Regions from separate parts of the Rhizobium pantanalense genome, predicted to be linked through region 1. Evidence: riboswitches for the same ligand, from Rfam matches in the RefSeq annotation. Region 1 holds a riboswitch; the other holds the start of a gene.
What was found. Region 1 has a riboswitch for FMN ahead of ribB (3,4-dihydroxy-2-butanone-4-phosphate synthase). Riboswitches for the same ligand answer to the same signal wherever they lie in the genome.
Positions count from the first base shown of each region.

Region 2: linked by a shared signal. The riboswitch ahead of PH558_RS04090 (6,7-dimethyl-8-ribityllumazine synthase) and the one ahead of ribB (3,4-dihydroxy-2-butanone-4-phosphate synthase) in region 1 are both predicted to bind FMN.

Region 1 covers NZ_JAQJCH010000010.1:72,063-79,320, forward strand. Annotated here, with positions in the region: gene PH558_RS23835 (SDR family oxidoreductase) at 1-39, shown strand, start outside; gene tpiA (triose-phosphate isomerase) at 44-781, shown strand; gene PH558_RS23845 (glucose 1-dehydrogenase) at 859-1,641, shown strand; FMN riboswitch at 1,742-1,888, shown strand; gene ribB (3,4-dihydroxy-2-butanone-4-phosphate synthase) at 2,001-2,627, shown strand; gene PH558_RS23855 (homocysteine S-methyltransferase family protein) at 2,684-3,604, opposite strand; gene PH558_RS23860 (ABC transporter permease) at 3,668-4,357, opposite strand; gene PH558_RS23865 (ABC transporter permease) at 4,369-5,094, opposite strand; gene PH558_RS23870 (transporter substrate-binding domain-containing protein) at 5,107-5,880, opposite strand; gene PH558_RS23875 (ABC transporter ATP-binding protein) at 5,925-6,704, opposite strand; gene PH558_RS23880 (Lrp/AsnC family transcriptional regulator) at 6,876-7,258, shown strand, end outside.
Region 2 covers NZ_JAQJCH010000001.1:853,129-860,386, reverse strand. Annotated here, with positions in the region: gene PH558_RS04115 (MurR/RpiR family transcriptional regulator) at 40-912, shown strand; gene PH558_RS04110 (ABC transporter substrate-binding protein) at 1,101-2,204, shown strand; gene PH558_RS04105 (ABC transporter permease) at 2,278-3,168, shown strand; gene PH558_RS04100 (ABC transporter permease) at 3,165-3,953, shown strand; gene PH558_RS04095 (ABC transporter ATP-binding protein) at 3,965-5,026, shown strand; FMN riboswitch at 5,133-5,278, shown strand; gene PH558_RS04090 (6,7-dimethyl-8-ribityllumazine synthase) at 5,368-5,844, shown strand; gene PH558_RS04085 (VOC family protein) at 5,903-6,253, shown strand; gene phnF (phosphonate metabolism transcriptional regulator PhnF) at 6,293-7,021, opposite strand; gene PH558_RS04075 (class I SAM-dependent methyltransferase) at 7,023-7,258, opposite strand, start outside.

The DNA of each region.
Region 1 (7,258 bases):
GTCGACCTACTCGTCGATGGCGGCTTCTGCTGCTGGTGATGCGATGAAGAAACTGATTGCCGGCAACTGGAAAATGAACGGTCTCGCTTCTTCCCTGGCTGAGATCGAGGCGCTGAAGGGAATGATGGGCGAGGCGGCGTGCGACATCGTCGTTTGCCCGCCCTTCACGCTGGTGGAAAAGGCGGTTGAACGGGCGCGAGGGTCAAGGATTGCCATTGGAGCACAGGATTGCCACGCGCAGACCTCGGGCGCCTATACCGGAGATGTTTCTGCCGAGATGCTCGCCGAAATCGGCGCTCGTTTCGTGATTCTGGGACATTCCGAGCGGCGCTCGGCCTATAGGGAGGCGGATGCCGCAGTTGCGGCCAAGGCTGTCGCGGTCCATGAGGCCGGGCTGGCGAGCATCATTTGCGTCGGGGAGACACGTTCAGAACGGGACGAGGGCAGGGCGATCGAAGTGGTTCGTGCCCAGCTGGAAGCGTCAATTCCAAACACCGCAACCAGTTCGAACACGACGATCGCCTATGAACCAGTATGGGCGATCGGAACAGGACTGGTTCCGACCCTCGAGCAGATTGAGGAGATGCATTCGTCTATCCGCCAGGCGCTTGAAAACCGGCTGGGAGAAGAGGGGCAGGATGTCAGGATTCTCTATGGCGGTTCGGTCAAAGCATCGAACGCAAGGGCGATTTTCGGCGTTTCCAACGTCGATGGCGCTCTCGTCGGAGGCGCGTCGCTGAAGGCATCGGAGTTTGCCGGAATTATCTTGGCTGCCGTTTGAAGTCGTCAGCAAAAGGCAGGGCGATCGGCTCCTTGAGCCGGCGCCTGGCGTGGCTGTCACCGCGAAAGGAATAGGAAATGCAGCGTTTCGAAAACAAGACTGTCGTCATCACCGGCGCGAGCCGCGGCATCGGGGCTGCGATCGCCCGGCGGTTTGCGCGCGAAGGTGCTAATCTGGTGGTCTCGGCCAATGAGGATTCCGTCCATGCGGTCGCCGATGCGGTCAAGGCTGATGGCGGAAAGGCGATTTCCTTCGTCGGCGACGTGACGGACAAGGCTAGCGTGAAGGGCCTTTACGACGCTGCCGAGGCAGCCTTCGGCGCCGTCGATATCTCCATCCAGAATGCCGGTGTCATCACCATTGCCCGCGTCGAGGATATGACCGAGGGCGAATGGGATAAGGTCATGGCGGTCAATACCAAGGGCGTCTTCCTCTGCGCCCAGGAGGCGATTGCCCGCATGCGCAAACATGGCCGCGGGGGCCGTATCATCAATACCGCCTCCGGCCAGGCGCGGGACGGTTTCATCTACACGCCGCATTATGCGGCATCGAAGATGGGCGTCGTCGGCATTACCCAGAGCCTTGCCAAGGAAGTCGCCACCGAAGGCATCACCGTGAACGCCTTTTGCCCCGGCATCATCGAAACCGACATGTGGGCCTATAACGACCAGGCTTGGGGCAAGCTTTTGGGCAATTACGGCCCCGGCGAACTCATGAAGGAATGGGTCGAGGGCATTCCGATGAAACGGGCCGGATCGGGTGAAGACGTCGCCGGTCTCGTCACTTTCCTTGCCAGCGACGATGCGGCCTATATCACCGGCCAGACGATCAATGTCGATGGCGGCTTGATCATGTCGTAGTTCGACAATGAGGAACGGTGCGTTCATTGGGCGGATCGGATTCTCGACGATTCGGCGATCAAAGCCTCTTGCGGAATGAGGCATTGATCCCTTATCTTCCACTTGTTCTCAGGGCGGGGTGTAATTCCCCACCGGCGGTATGGGGAGTTTCCTCGAGCCCGCGAGCGCCTTCCGAGCTTTCGGAAGGGTCAGCAGATCCGGTGAGATGCCGGAGCCGACGGTATAGTCCGGATGGAAGAGAGCAACGCAGGAGACGCCGCGTCGTGGTGGCGTTCACATGCTTGTTCGCCCAAGGGAAAATGGTGGCCTTAACCGGCCATGCACGCCGCTCCAAACGGCAACCCTTGAAAGGCAGGAAAATGGCAATTTCGAAAATTGAAGATGCGATCGCTGCGATTGCGCGGGGCGAGATCATTGTGGTTGTCGATGATCGCGACCGCGAAAACGAAGGCGATCTGGTGATTGCCGCGGAAGCGGTCACACCGCAGGCGATCGCGTTCATGATGAATCATGCCCGCGGTCTCATCTGCGTTCCGATGGAGGGCGAGAGGCTCGACGAACTCGACATTCCGTTGATGGTGCCGCGCAACACGGAAGTCCTCAAGACCGCTTTCACCGTTTCGGTCGACTACATCCCGGAAACCACGACCGGAATATCTGCCGCTGACAGGGCGGCAACCGTTCAAGCCCTTATCAGGGATGGATCGCGTCCGGAGGAATTTGCCCGTCCCGGTCATATCTTTCCGCTTCGCGCGCATCCAAACGGCGTCCTGTCGCGTCCGGGGCACACGGAAGCAGCCGTGGATCTGGCCCGGCTTGCCGGCCTTTCGCCGGCCGGCGTCATCTGCGAAGTGGCGAATGACGACGGCACGATGGCGCGTCTTCCAGAGCTCGAAGTTTTCGCCGAGCGGCATGGCCTCCATCTTGTGACGATCGAGGATTTGATTGCCTACAGGGCTGCAAGCGCTCCCTTCAAGGCTGCCTGATCGTTCTGATACAGCCTATCCCGATCCTGCTGGGTCGATGCTTGTGGAAGGCTCTCCTACGCTCGTTGAGGATAAAGGAGGGCCTTCTTCAGCCGATGGATATGCCCGGCGCCGATCCCGCAACAGCCGCCGACCATCGTCGCGCCGGCATCGACCCACGAGCAGGCGAAGCGCGAATAGGCGTCATCATTCAGATCCTCTCGGGTCTCATGAAGGCCTTCGTTGGCGGCCGACTCGCCTTGTTCTCCCTCGAAAGCATTGGCATAGACGCCGATCTGGAGATTGTTGCCGCCCTGCTTGAAAACCTCCGCTGCCGCATCGACGGCCTTTCGCATGACTTCCGGTTTGCTGCAGTTGAACAGGAGTGCGTCGGCGCCGGATGAGGCGGCCCAGCGAGCCGCATCGTCGACGGGTTCGCCGGATCGGAGCTTGGGCGAGGCGCCATTCCTTTGCGCGGCATCATCCGCCAGCGTGAAGGAGATCCAGAACGGCTTGCTTGTTTCAGCGACGGCAGCCCGAACCGCCTCTCCCTCCGCGATCAGGCTGAGGGTTTCGCCGAGCCAGACATCGACATAGGGATCGAGGTTTTCAACCAGAACCTTGAGATAGTCCTGTACCCGTGACGGATCGAAATTCTGCGGCTCGTAGGAGCCGAAGATCGGGGGCAGCGAACCGGCGACCAGGATTTTTCGATCCTTACAGGCATTCGCGGCGTCGCGCGCCAGCCGCCCGGACAGGGCAATGAGATCGGCCCCTTCCTTCCAGAACCGCTCCTCACCAATGTGGAAAGGGACGAGCGCATAGCTGTTCGTTGTAACAACGTCCGATCCGGCGGCAATGAATTCGTCATGGACCTGCCGGACGATCTCCGGCGAATTGACGAGCGCCAGCGCCGACCATTCCGGCTGTTTCAATTCTGCGCCGAGACGCAGCAGTTCGCGGCTCATGCCGCCGTCGAGGATCAAGAGTTTGCTCATGAATGGAATCTCCAAAATGGCTCGGATCTGCGGAGAAGTCTGCTCTCTCCTTCGTGCCGTGGGTTAGCGCCGCACCGGCACCTGCGCTTCCAGGAAACGGAAGCTTCGCGCGATGACGGCTGTAATGATGAGATAGAAGACGGTAACGACAACAAGCGGTTCGTAGACCAGCAGGGTGTCCTGGCGAACTTTTGTGGCAACGGCGTAGAGGTCCATCACGGTGACGGTGAAGGCGAGCGGTGTCGCCTTCAGCTGCATGACGATTTCTCCGCCGATCGTCGGCAATGCGATGCGGATGGCGCGTGGCAGCCAGATGCGTCGGGTGAGCGTCAGGGGGCGCATGCCGAATGCGCGGCCGGCTTCCAGCTCGCCTTTCGGGACGGCCAGCAACGCGCCGCGCAAAACCTCCGCCTCATAGGCTGCATAGTTCAGCGTGAAGCTGACGGCTGCGAAGAAGAAACCTTCGCGCAGGATCGGCCAGAACAGGCTTTGGCGGATTCCCGGGATGACAGGCAGAAGAGAGCCGACACCGTAGTAGAGCAGCCAGAGCTGTATCAGCAAAGGCGTGCCCCGGAAGAAGGTGCAGTAGCCACGGGCAAGGCTTCGCAAGATGGGGCCGCCACTGACCTGGGCGAAGGCAAGGCCGATGGCAATGACGAAGCCGAAGACGACGGAGATCGCAAGCAGCGACAGCGTCTGCACGGCTCCCGTCAACAGAAGCGGCCAATATGATGATATCCATGAGAAGGTCATGTTGGCACTCCTCACGTAAGCTTCGGCTGACCGCGCCGCACTCGCCGCTCGACCAGATTGAATATGGCGTTCGAGACCAGTGTGAGAGCAAGATAGATGAGCGCGGATGCCAGGAAAAAGATGAAGTAGTGTTTGGTGCTTGCGCCGGCCAGGCGTGTGGCGAGAGCCAGCTCCTGGTAGCCGACGACCGCGACGAGAGCGCTGTCCTTGGTGATCGACATCCATAGATTGGCAAGACCGGGCAAGGCATTCGGCAGCAAGGCGGGCAGGATAATGCGGCGGAAGCGAAGCTGTGGCCCCATGCCGAATGCCTTTGCCGCCTCGATCTGGCCAACGGGGATCGCCAGGATCGCGCCGCGCAGGACTTCCGTCATATAGGCGCCCTGCACGAAGCCGAGCACGGCGACCGCGACGGCGAAGCCATTCAATTCGAAGGCCGGCAGATTGAGTGCAATGAGGAGCCGATTGAGGCCATCCATGCCCGCATAATATAGCCCTACGATCAGGATCAGCTCGGGAACGGCACGGACGGTGGTCGTATAGAGTTCGAGCAGCAGCCGGAGCGGCCTTATGCCCGAGAGCTTGCCCAGCGCGCCGCCCGTACCGAGCAGAAGGCCGATCAGAAAAGCGCCGGCGGAGATGGCGACCGTGGAGGCAGCCCCGGTCAAGAGTACTCCACCCCATCCGGGCGGATAGGGGGAGAGCAGATCCAGAATGCCCTGAGGAGAGGTCGCCATCGCCGCGATCGTTTACTTGGCGCCGTAGATATCGAAGCTGAAATACTTCTTGGTGATCTCGTCATATTCACCGCTGGCGCGCACCGCGGCGATCGCCGCATTGAGTTTTGCCTTCAGCTCGGTGTCTTCCTTGCGCAGACCGCCGGAAACGCCGGCTCCGAGAACTTCCTTGTCGTCGGCGACGTCGCCCATCTTGGCGCAGCAATCCTTGCCGCTGTCGCTTTTCAGGAAGGCATCAAGCGCAAGGGAATCGCCGAAGACGTAGTCGATGCGGCCTGCAGCGAGGTCCTGAAATGCCTCGTCGAGCGTCTGATAGGTCTTTTCGTCGGCGACCTTGGCAAAATACTTCTTGTAATATTCCGACTGGATCGTCGACACCTGGATGCCGATGGTCTTGCCCTTGACGTCGTCTGCTGTTGCGCCGGTCTTCTGATCCTTCGGGCCGATCAGCGTGCTGGGCGTATTATAATATTTGTCGGTGAAATCGATGATCTTCGAACGCTCGGCCGTATTCGACATCGATGACCAGATGACATCGAATTTCTTGCTCTGAAGCGCCGGAATGAGGCCATCCCAGGAAAGTTCGACGATCGAGCATTTCTCTTTCATCTGCTCGCAGACGGCGTCCATCATATCGATTTCCCAGCCCTGCCATTTACCGGAGGCATCTTTGGCGAAGAAGGGCGGGTAGGATTCGTTCATGATGCCGAAGCGAACCTCGGCCTGCGCGGTCATCGAAGAAAGCGCGAGGGCAAGCCCGGCGAATAGAGTGGAAACCAGTCTCATAAAAGGGATTCTCCTAATGGTGTTGTCTACGAATGGGATGTGGATCAAGAGGTCAGCATGCCGGTAAATTCCCGACAGCGGGTGCTGATCGGGGCGTCGAAGATCTGCTTAGGCGGCCCTTCCTCCTCGATCCGTCCCTGATGCAGGAAGAGAACGTGGTTCGAGACATCGCGGGCAAAGCGCATTTCGTGCGTGACCAGCAGCATGGTTCGACCCTCCTCTGCGAGGTCGCGGATGACCTTGAGGACTTCGCCGACCAGTTCGGGGTCGAGCGCCGATGTCGGCTCGTCGAAGAGCATCACTGCCGGGTCGATGCAAAGCGCGCGAGCGATCGCTGCTCTTTGCTGCTGACCGCCGGATAGAAAGGCGGGATAGGCGTCGCGCTTGTCGTAAAGCCCGACTTTATTGAGAAGAGCCTCTGCCTTTTCGATCGCCTCGCGACGGGGGACGGCGAGGACATGCACCGGAGCCTCGATGATGTTTTCAAGAACGGTCATGTGCGCCCATAGATTGAAGCTTTGAAATACCATGCCCAATCCGCTGCGGATGCGTTCGATCTGCCGCCAGCTTTTCGGATGCATCTGTCCATGGCGTCCCTGCCTCAGCGCGACTTCCTCGCCGTTGACGACGATGCGGCCGCGATCGGGCATTTCAAGCAGGTTTATGCAGCGCAGAAACGTGCTTTTCCCGGAGCCGGACGAGCCGATGATGGAAATCACGTCCCCTTGATGGGCGGTCGTTGAAACACCCTTGAGGACCTGATGTGACCCAAAGCTCTTGTGGAGATCTTCCACGCGAAGAGCCTGGGAGGACAGTTCTGTCATATATAATTCCGATGAAAAACAATTTGCGGAGAATATCGTGAAGGAGAGCAGAATTTGCGCGCAATTTCCGATTATTTTGCATATAAAATGCAAAAATGTATTCCTTGTGCATCTTTTGTGATGGAATAGAGATATCGTCACCTAATTTCATTGACGTCGAAAGGAGCGTGAATGGAAAATCTGGATCGCTTTGATCGCGATATTCTCGATATCGTCCAGCGCAATTGCCAGCTCACCGCCGAAGCGATCGCGGAGGAGGTCGGCCTTTCGACTTCAGCTGTGCAACGGCGCCTGAAACGGCTGCGCGAGGACGGTATCATCAAGGCGGAAATCGCAGTTGTCGACCGCAAGGCGACCGGAACTCCAATGGTGTTCATTGTCGGCATGGAGATCGAGCGGGACAATTACGATGCACTTGCCAAGTTCCGCCTTTGGGCGGAAAAGCAGGATCATATCCAGCAGGTCTATTACGTCACCGGCGCCGTCGACCTCATTGCGATCGTCACTGCCAGGGATGTCGAGCACTATGACGACATTGCCGCCGTGATCATGGC
Region 2 (7,258 bases), on a different contig from region 1:
GGAAAGCGGCATCAGACCGTCCCGGGGAGCTAAAATCGAGTGAACAATGCGTCGAAGACAGTTTCGGACGTAATCAATGCGCGCTTTGATACGCTGACGCGCGCCGAAAAGCAGCTCGCCAAGAGCCTGCTCGACAATTATCCCGTTTCCGGGTTGGGCAGCATTACCACCGTCGCCGAGAATGCGCGGGTTTCGACGCCGACGGTCGCGCGTATGGTGCAGAAACTCGGATACAAAGGCTATCCGGACTTCCAGGCCCATCTTCATCAGGAGGTCGAGGCGACGATCTCCAATCCCCTGACAAAGCATGATCGCTGGGCGTCCAACGCGCCAGGCACGCACATCCTCAATCGTTTCGCCGACGCCATCATGGGCAACCTGCGACAGACCTTGTCGGATATCGATGTGGCGACCTTCGATGGCGTTGCCGCGCTACTGTCGGAAAGAAAACGCGGCCTCTATTTCGTAGGCGGGCGCATTACAGGGGCGCTTGCCGAGTATTTCTTCACCCATATGCAGGTCATCCGGCCCAACACGACGCTACTTTCTTCCAATTCAAGCACCTGGCCGCAATATGTCCTGAACATGAATCCGGGTGATCTGCTCGTCATATTCGATATCAGGCGTTACGAGCAGGAAATGGTCAATCTGGCCGCCGCCGCCCGCCGGCGTGGCGCGGAAATCATCGTTTTCACCGACCAGTGGGCAACGCCCGCCGCCAAGCATGCGAAATACACGTTTCGCGTGCAGATTGAGGCGCCGTCCGCATGGGACTCGTCGGTTGTCACTCTCTTCATCGTCGAAGCCCTGATCGAAGCCGTACAAAGCTCGACATGGGACGAGACAAGCGAGCGTATGAAGACACTGGAAGGTCTTTTCGAACAAACCAAGCTGTTTCGCAAGCTAAGTTGAAGGGGAATGAAAACAGAAAATAACGGTTCGTGAAGAGTGTGAAATACAGCGGCTGTCATACTTGTCGATTAGAAGCAAAAATCGACTGCGTTTTCAGCAAACGCAACGCTTTGAAGTCGTCACACAACCTTCATGTAACGTCATTAACAGCAACGCCAGACACTGAAAACCCAAAAGGAGGAAATGCAGTGATCTCGAAAATTCATCGTCTTCTGACAATTTCTACGGCGATGCTCGTCGCTTCGACGGCAATTGCCGCCGCAGAACCGAGCGCCGATCTCATCGCTGCCGCCAAGAAGGAAGGCACGCTGACCACCATTGCCCTGCCCCACAATTGGTGCGGTTATGGCGACCTGATCGCTGCGTTCAAGGCGAAGTACGGCATCGAAGTCAACGAACTGAATCCGGATGCCGGCTCGGGCGATGAAGTCGAAGCAATCCGCGCCAACAAGGGCAACACCGGCCCGCAGGCTCCTGATGTGATTGACGTCGGCCTCTCCTTCGGCCCGACGGCCAAGAAGGAAGGCCTGCTGCAGCCGTACAAGGTGTCCACCTGGGATTCCATTCCGGACAGCGCCAAGGATGCCGAAGGCTATTGGTACGGCGACTACTACGGCGTTCTCTCTTTCGTCACCAATAAGGACGTTGTGAAGAACCCGCCGAAGGACTGGGCTGACCTCCTGAAGCCGGAATATGCCAACACCGTTTCGCTCGCCGGTGACCCGCGCACGTCGAACCAGGCCGTTCAGGCCGTCTACGCCGCCGGTCTCGCTGCCGGCGAAAAGGACGCCACCAAGGTCGGCGCCGCCGGTCTCGACTACTTCGCGAAGCTCAATAAGGCAGGCAACTTCGTTCCGGTGATCGGCAAGTCCGCTTCGCTGGCGCAGGGCGCAACGCCGATCGTCGTCGCATGGGACTACAACGGTCTTTCCTGGCGCGACAGCCTGAACGGCAACCCGCCGGTTGACGTCACCGTTCCGGCTTCAGGCGTTATCGCTGGCGTTTACGTCCAGGCGATCTCGGCCTTCGCTCCGCATCCGAACGCTGCCAAGCTCTGGATGGAGTTCCTCTATTCCGATGAAGGCCAGATCGGCTGGCTGAAGGGCTATTGCCACCCGATCCGCTTCAACGACCTGGCGAAGAACAAGAAGGTTCCGCAGGAACTTCTCGACAAGCTGCCGCCGGCCGCCGCTTACGAAAAGGCCGTCTTCCCGACGCTCGAAGAGCAGGATGCCGGCAAGACCGCCATCACCACCAAGTGGGATTCTGTCGTCGGTTCGAACGTACAGTAATCCGGCCTGACATGACCTCCCCGCCTCGGTGGGGAGGTTTTCCATTTTTCTGACGCCGCGGATTGGGTCAATCATGAGCATCGTCACAACATCGACAGTCAGTTCCACTCCGATGATCAACAAGCGCGTGGTTGTCGATTGGCTAGGCATAGCGCCCTTCCTGATCTTCGCGCTGCTGTTTCTGATTTTGCCGACGATCTATCTGATAGCAGGCGCGTTTCTGACGCCTGACGGCAGCCTGACGCTGAAGAATATCGGCGATCTCTTCACGCCGACAATCATGAGCGCCTATTGGATCAGTATCAAAATCTCGGTCGCTTCGGCGCTGGGTGGCGCGATCATCGGCTTTTACCTGGCTTGGGCGCTCGTCCTGGGCGGACTTCCCGCCTGGATCCGTCATGCCTTCCTGACTTTCTCGGGGGTCGCATCGAATTTCGCCGGCGTGCCGCTGGCCTTCTCGTTCATCGCCACGCTCGGCCGCCAGGGTTTGGTCACGATATTGCTCGCTCATTTCGGCTTCAACCTCTACGGCACGGGCTTCAACCTGCTGAGCTTCTTCGGCCTGACCATTACCTACATGTACTTCCAGATACCGCTGATGGTGCTGATCATTACACCTGCGCTCGACGGCATGAAGAAGGAATGGCACGAAGCGGCTTCCATTCTCGGCGCAACCAATGGACAATATTGGCGGATGGTCGCTCTGCCGATCCTCTGGCCGAGCCTGCTTGGCACGACGCTGCTACTGTTTGCAAATTCGTTCGGCGCCATCGCGACGGCAATTGCGCTTACCGGCAGCTCGCTGAATATCGTTCCGATCGTGCTCTATGCGCAGATCCGCGGCGATGTGCTGCACAATGCCAATCTGGGCTATGCGCTGGCGCTCGGCATGATCGTCATCACCGGTATTTCGAACGTCATTTATATCTTGATGCGCATGCGCGCTGAACGGTGGCAGAAATGAAGCTGCAAAAATTCTTCGCCTGGATCGCCGTTGCCATCGGCCTCATCTACTTCCTGGTGCCGCTCATCGGTACACTGGAGTTCTCGCTGCGCATGCGGCGCAACGCTTACAGCTTCGACGCCTATGCCTCCGTCTTTTCGGATTTCGGCTTCATTACGGCCTTTGGCTTCTCCATGTTGATGGCGCTTCTGACCATCATCTTCGGCATGTTGCTCGTTGTGCCCACGGCCTATTGGGTGCGGTTGCGGTTGCCGCAGCTTCGGCCTGTCGTAGAATTCATCACCTTGATGCCGCTGGTCATTCCGGCCATCGTCATCGTATTCGGCTATCTGCGGCTCTATAATTCGTCGTCGATCCTGCCGCTGACCGGCTATAATTCGACGACGAACATTCTGCTCGTCTGCTCCTACATTGTATTGTCGCTGCCCTATATGTATCGTTCGGTCGATACGGCGATGCGTACCATTGATGTCGGCACGCTGACAGAGGCTGCCGAAAGCCTTGGTGCAAAATGGACAACCATTATGTTCAAATGCATCTTTCCAAATGTCATGAGCGGTGTGCTTTCCGGAGCGTTCATCACCCTTGCGATCGTCATGGGCGAATTCACCATGGCATCGCTGCTCAACCGTCCGGCATTCGGGCCCTACATGCAGCTCATGGGCGCCAATAGAGCTTACGAGCCCTCTGCCCTGGCCATCATCGCGCTTGCCGTTACTTGGCTCAGCATGGGCTTGCTGCAGCTCGTTTCCCGTTTCTCAAAATCCGCTCCGATTAAGGCGTAAGGCTTCTCACCATGGCTTTTCTCGAACTCACCCACATCAAGAAATCATTCGGCGAAGTTCAGGTCGTTCACGATTTCAATATGCAAATCGAGAAGGGAGAATTCATCTCCTTCCTTGGACCGTCGGGCTGCGGCAAGACGACCGTGCTGCGCATGATCGCCGGTTTCGAAACGCCGACCGCCGGCACCCTGTCGATCAACGGCAAGGATCAGCGAGCGTTAAAACCGAACCAACGCAATATCGGCATGGTCTTTCAGGCTTATGCACTGTTCCCGAACATGACGGTGCACGACAATGTCGCCTTCGGCCTCAAGGTCGCCGGCATGGCGAAGCCCGACATCGACAAGCGCGTCAAGGAGATGCTGTCTCTCATCAAGCTCGATCATCTTGCCGGCCGCTATCCCTATCAGATGTCCGGGGGCCAGCAGCAGCGCGTGGCGCTCGCCCGCGCCATCGCCGTCAAGCCGCAGGTCCTCCTGCTCGATGAGCCGCTTTCGGCGCTCGACGCGAAGATCCGCATCTCGCTGCGCGAAGAAATCCGCGCCATCCAGCAGCAGCTCGGCATCACCACCGTTTTCGTGACCCACGACCAAGAAGAAGCCCTGTCGATCTCGGATCGCATCGTCGTCATGAATGCCGGTCGCGCCGATCAGATCGGCACGCCTTTCGAGATTTACAACACGCCGGCAACCCGCTTCGTCGCTTCCTTCGTCGGCACGCTGAACCTCATCGAAGGCAAGGTCGTCGATCCCGACAGCAACCGCATCATGATCGGCGATCAGGGCGTGACCCTGAAGCAGTCAGTGACGGCCTACAAGCCGGGCGATACCGTATCGCTGGCCCTGCGCCCGGAAGCCGGTTCGCTGGCGGAATCGGCTAAAGGCGATACGGCTCTCACGGGCGAAGTCTCTTCGGCACACTTCCTGGGTTCGGTCATTCGCACCCGCATGAACGTTGCTGGCAACACGATTTCCTTCGACATGTTCAACAGCCCCGGGATGATGCCTCCGAGCGTCGGCGAGAAGGTGACGCTGCGCTTCGCCTCCTCCGATCTGCTCGTGATTCAGGATTGAGAAAGCGCCCTGCGTCGCAGGGTCATTTTGGAAAATTATTCGCGGACGCCGGGTCAGAAGCCCGGCGTTTTTCTTTGATTTTCATAAGAGAAAGCATTTATAGTCCGGACGTTCTCAGGGCGGGGTGCAATTCCCCACCGGCGGTATGGGGAGTTCCCTCGAGCCCGCGAGCGCCTTCCGGATTTCGGAAGGGTCAGCAGATCCGGTGAGATGCCGGAGCCGACGGTATAGTCCGGATGGAAGAGAGCAAGCAGGATCGCACCTCCTCCGCGCGAGGGATGCCGCGATGTTGCGTGTTCGCCCAAGGGATATTTGACAACAACCCTTGAAAGGCAAAATTCATGACCATTTCGATTTCTACCCAGCCGAGCCGCATTGCGATCATTCGGGCCCGCTGGCACGCCGATATCGTCGATCGTTCGGTCGATTCCTTCGTTGCCGAATGGCAGACGGCGGAAGGCGCACCGCCGATCGATATCTTCGACGTACCCGGGGCGCTTGAAATTCCGCTGCATGCTCAGACGCTTGCCCGTAACGGCCGTTATTCCGCGATCATTGCCACCGCTTTCGTTGTCGACGGCGGCATCTATCGCCATGAGTTCGTTGCCAATACGGTTCTCGATGCCATGATGCGCGTCCAGCTCGATACCGGCGTGCCGATCCTGTCGGCAGTCCTGACGCCGCATCACTTCCAGGAATCGGAAGCGCACATCCAGTTCTTCAAGGAACATTTCATCATCAAGGGCCGGGAAGTCGCCAGCGCCTGCCGCCACATCCTGGCGGAGCGCGCCAAGCTGCTGCCGGCCGTCACAGTCTGAACCAGCATCGTGGAGGCGCGGCTAGAGCTCGCCTCCACATCACAAGGGAGAAACGTCAGTGACCGTCCTACGCATCATCCCGAACCTGCCCGCCGCCGATCCCGCCACGGCCCGTCTTTTCTACCACGACCTGCTCGGCCTCGACATCGTCATGGATCACGGCTGGATCCTGACCTTCGCCTCCGAAGCGGCAACAGTGCCGCAGATCAGCGTCGCCAGCGAGGGCGGTTCGGGCACCATCGTCCCCGATCTTTCCATCGAAGTCGACGATGTCGACACGCTCTATCAGCGCGCCACCTCCATGGGCTTCGGCATATTGTATGATCTCACGGACGAGCCGTGGGGTGTCCGCCGCTTCTATGTCCGCGACCCCTTCGGCAAGGTGGTCAATATCCTCTCCCACCGCTAGTTCAAGCTCGCCGAGAGCCTCAAGGGCTCTCCGACACCCTCACCGCAGATCGAGATTGAATGTGGTGCGCTCGGCCGGCCAGACCGATTCCGAATAGGTGATCGGCACTCCATCGGTATCCGCATCCACCTTGCGCGTCACCAACAGCGGTGTTGATTTCGGCTGGCGCAGGATCCGGGCCTCGTCGGCCGTCGGCATGCGCGCCTCGATCTCCGTCGACAAGCGTTCGTAGTCGGTGACGCCATAGCTGGCGAGTGCCGCCGAGATTGTCGGATGCTGCAATCTGGCCTTGTCGAAATCGGGAAAACGTTCGGCTGGATAATAGGAATCACCCAATTCGACCGGAATGTCGTCGGCCGTCATCACGCCGCGACGATGGATGACCATTACCCCAACTGCCAGCTTCAGATAGCTGGCAACGCGTTCCGTCGCCGGCACGATCTCATGGACGAGCAACTCGCCACCCGGCTCGAAACCCTGCTCGATCAGGTTCTTGTGAAAACGGGTGCGCTTCGACAGCGTATAGTCGAGCACGCCCCTATGAACGAAGGTTCCCCGTCCCTGCTCGGCGCGCACCAGTCCGCGTTGCTCCAGATGCCCCAGTGCCTGACGCACGGTAAAGCGGCTGACACCGAAGCGCTGCATCAGTTCAAGCTCGGTCGGCAATTTCTCTCCGGGCACGAAAGTCCCGGCGGCAATATCGGCCGCCAGGATCTCGCCGATCTGATGCCAGAGGGCGCTGCCGCCCTTACGATCGATCGTCTCCATATCAGATACGCTTCTCCAGCCGGAACAGCAGCTTGTATTCGGCGGGATAGCTCAACGCATCGAGAATGCTCGGATAATATTTCCGATCCTTGGTGGCGCGCACAAAACCATCATAGCCGAAGCGCCTGACGGAAACATCGAAGCCTGCCGCCGTGAAGACTTCTATATAGTCCTGTGGCGATCGATCCTGCATGGGCGCATTGCTGTTGTTGCCGATCAGCTCGAGCCACTTCGGCC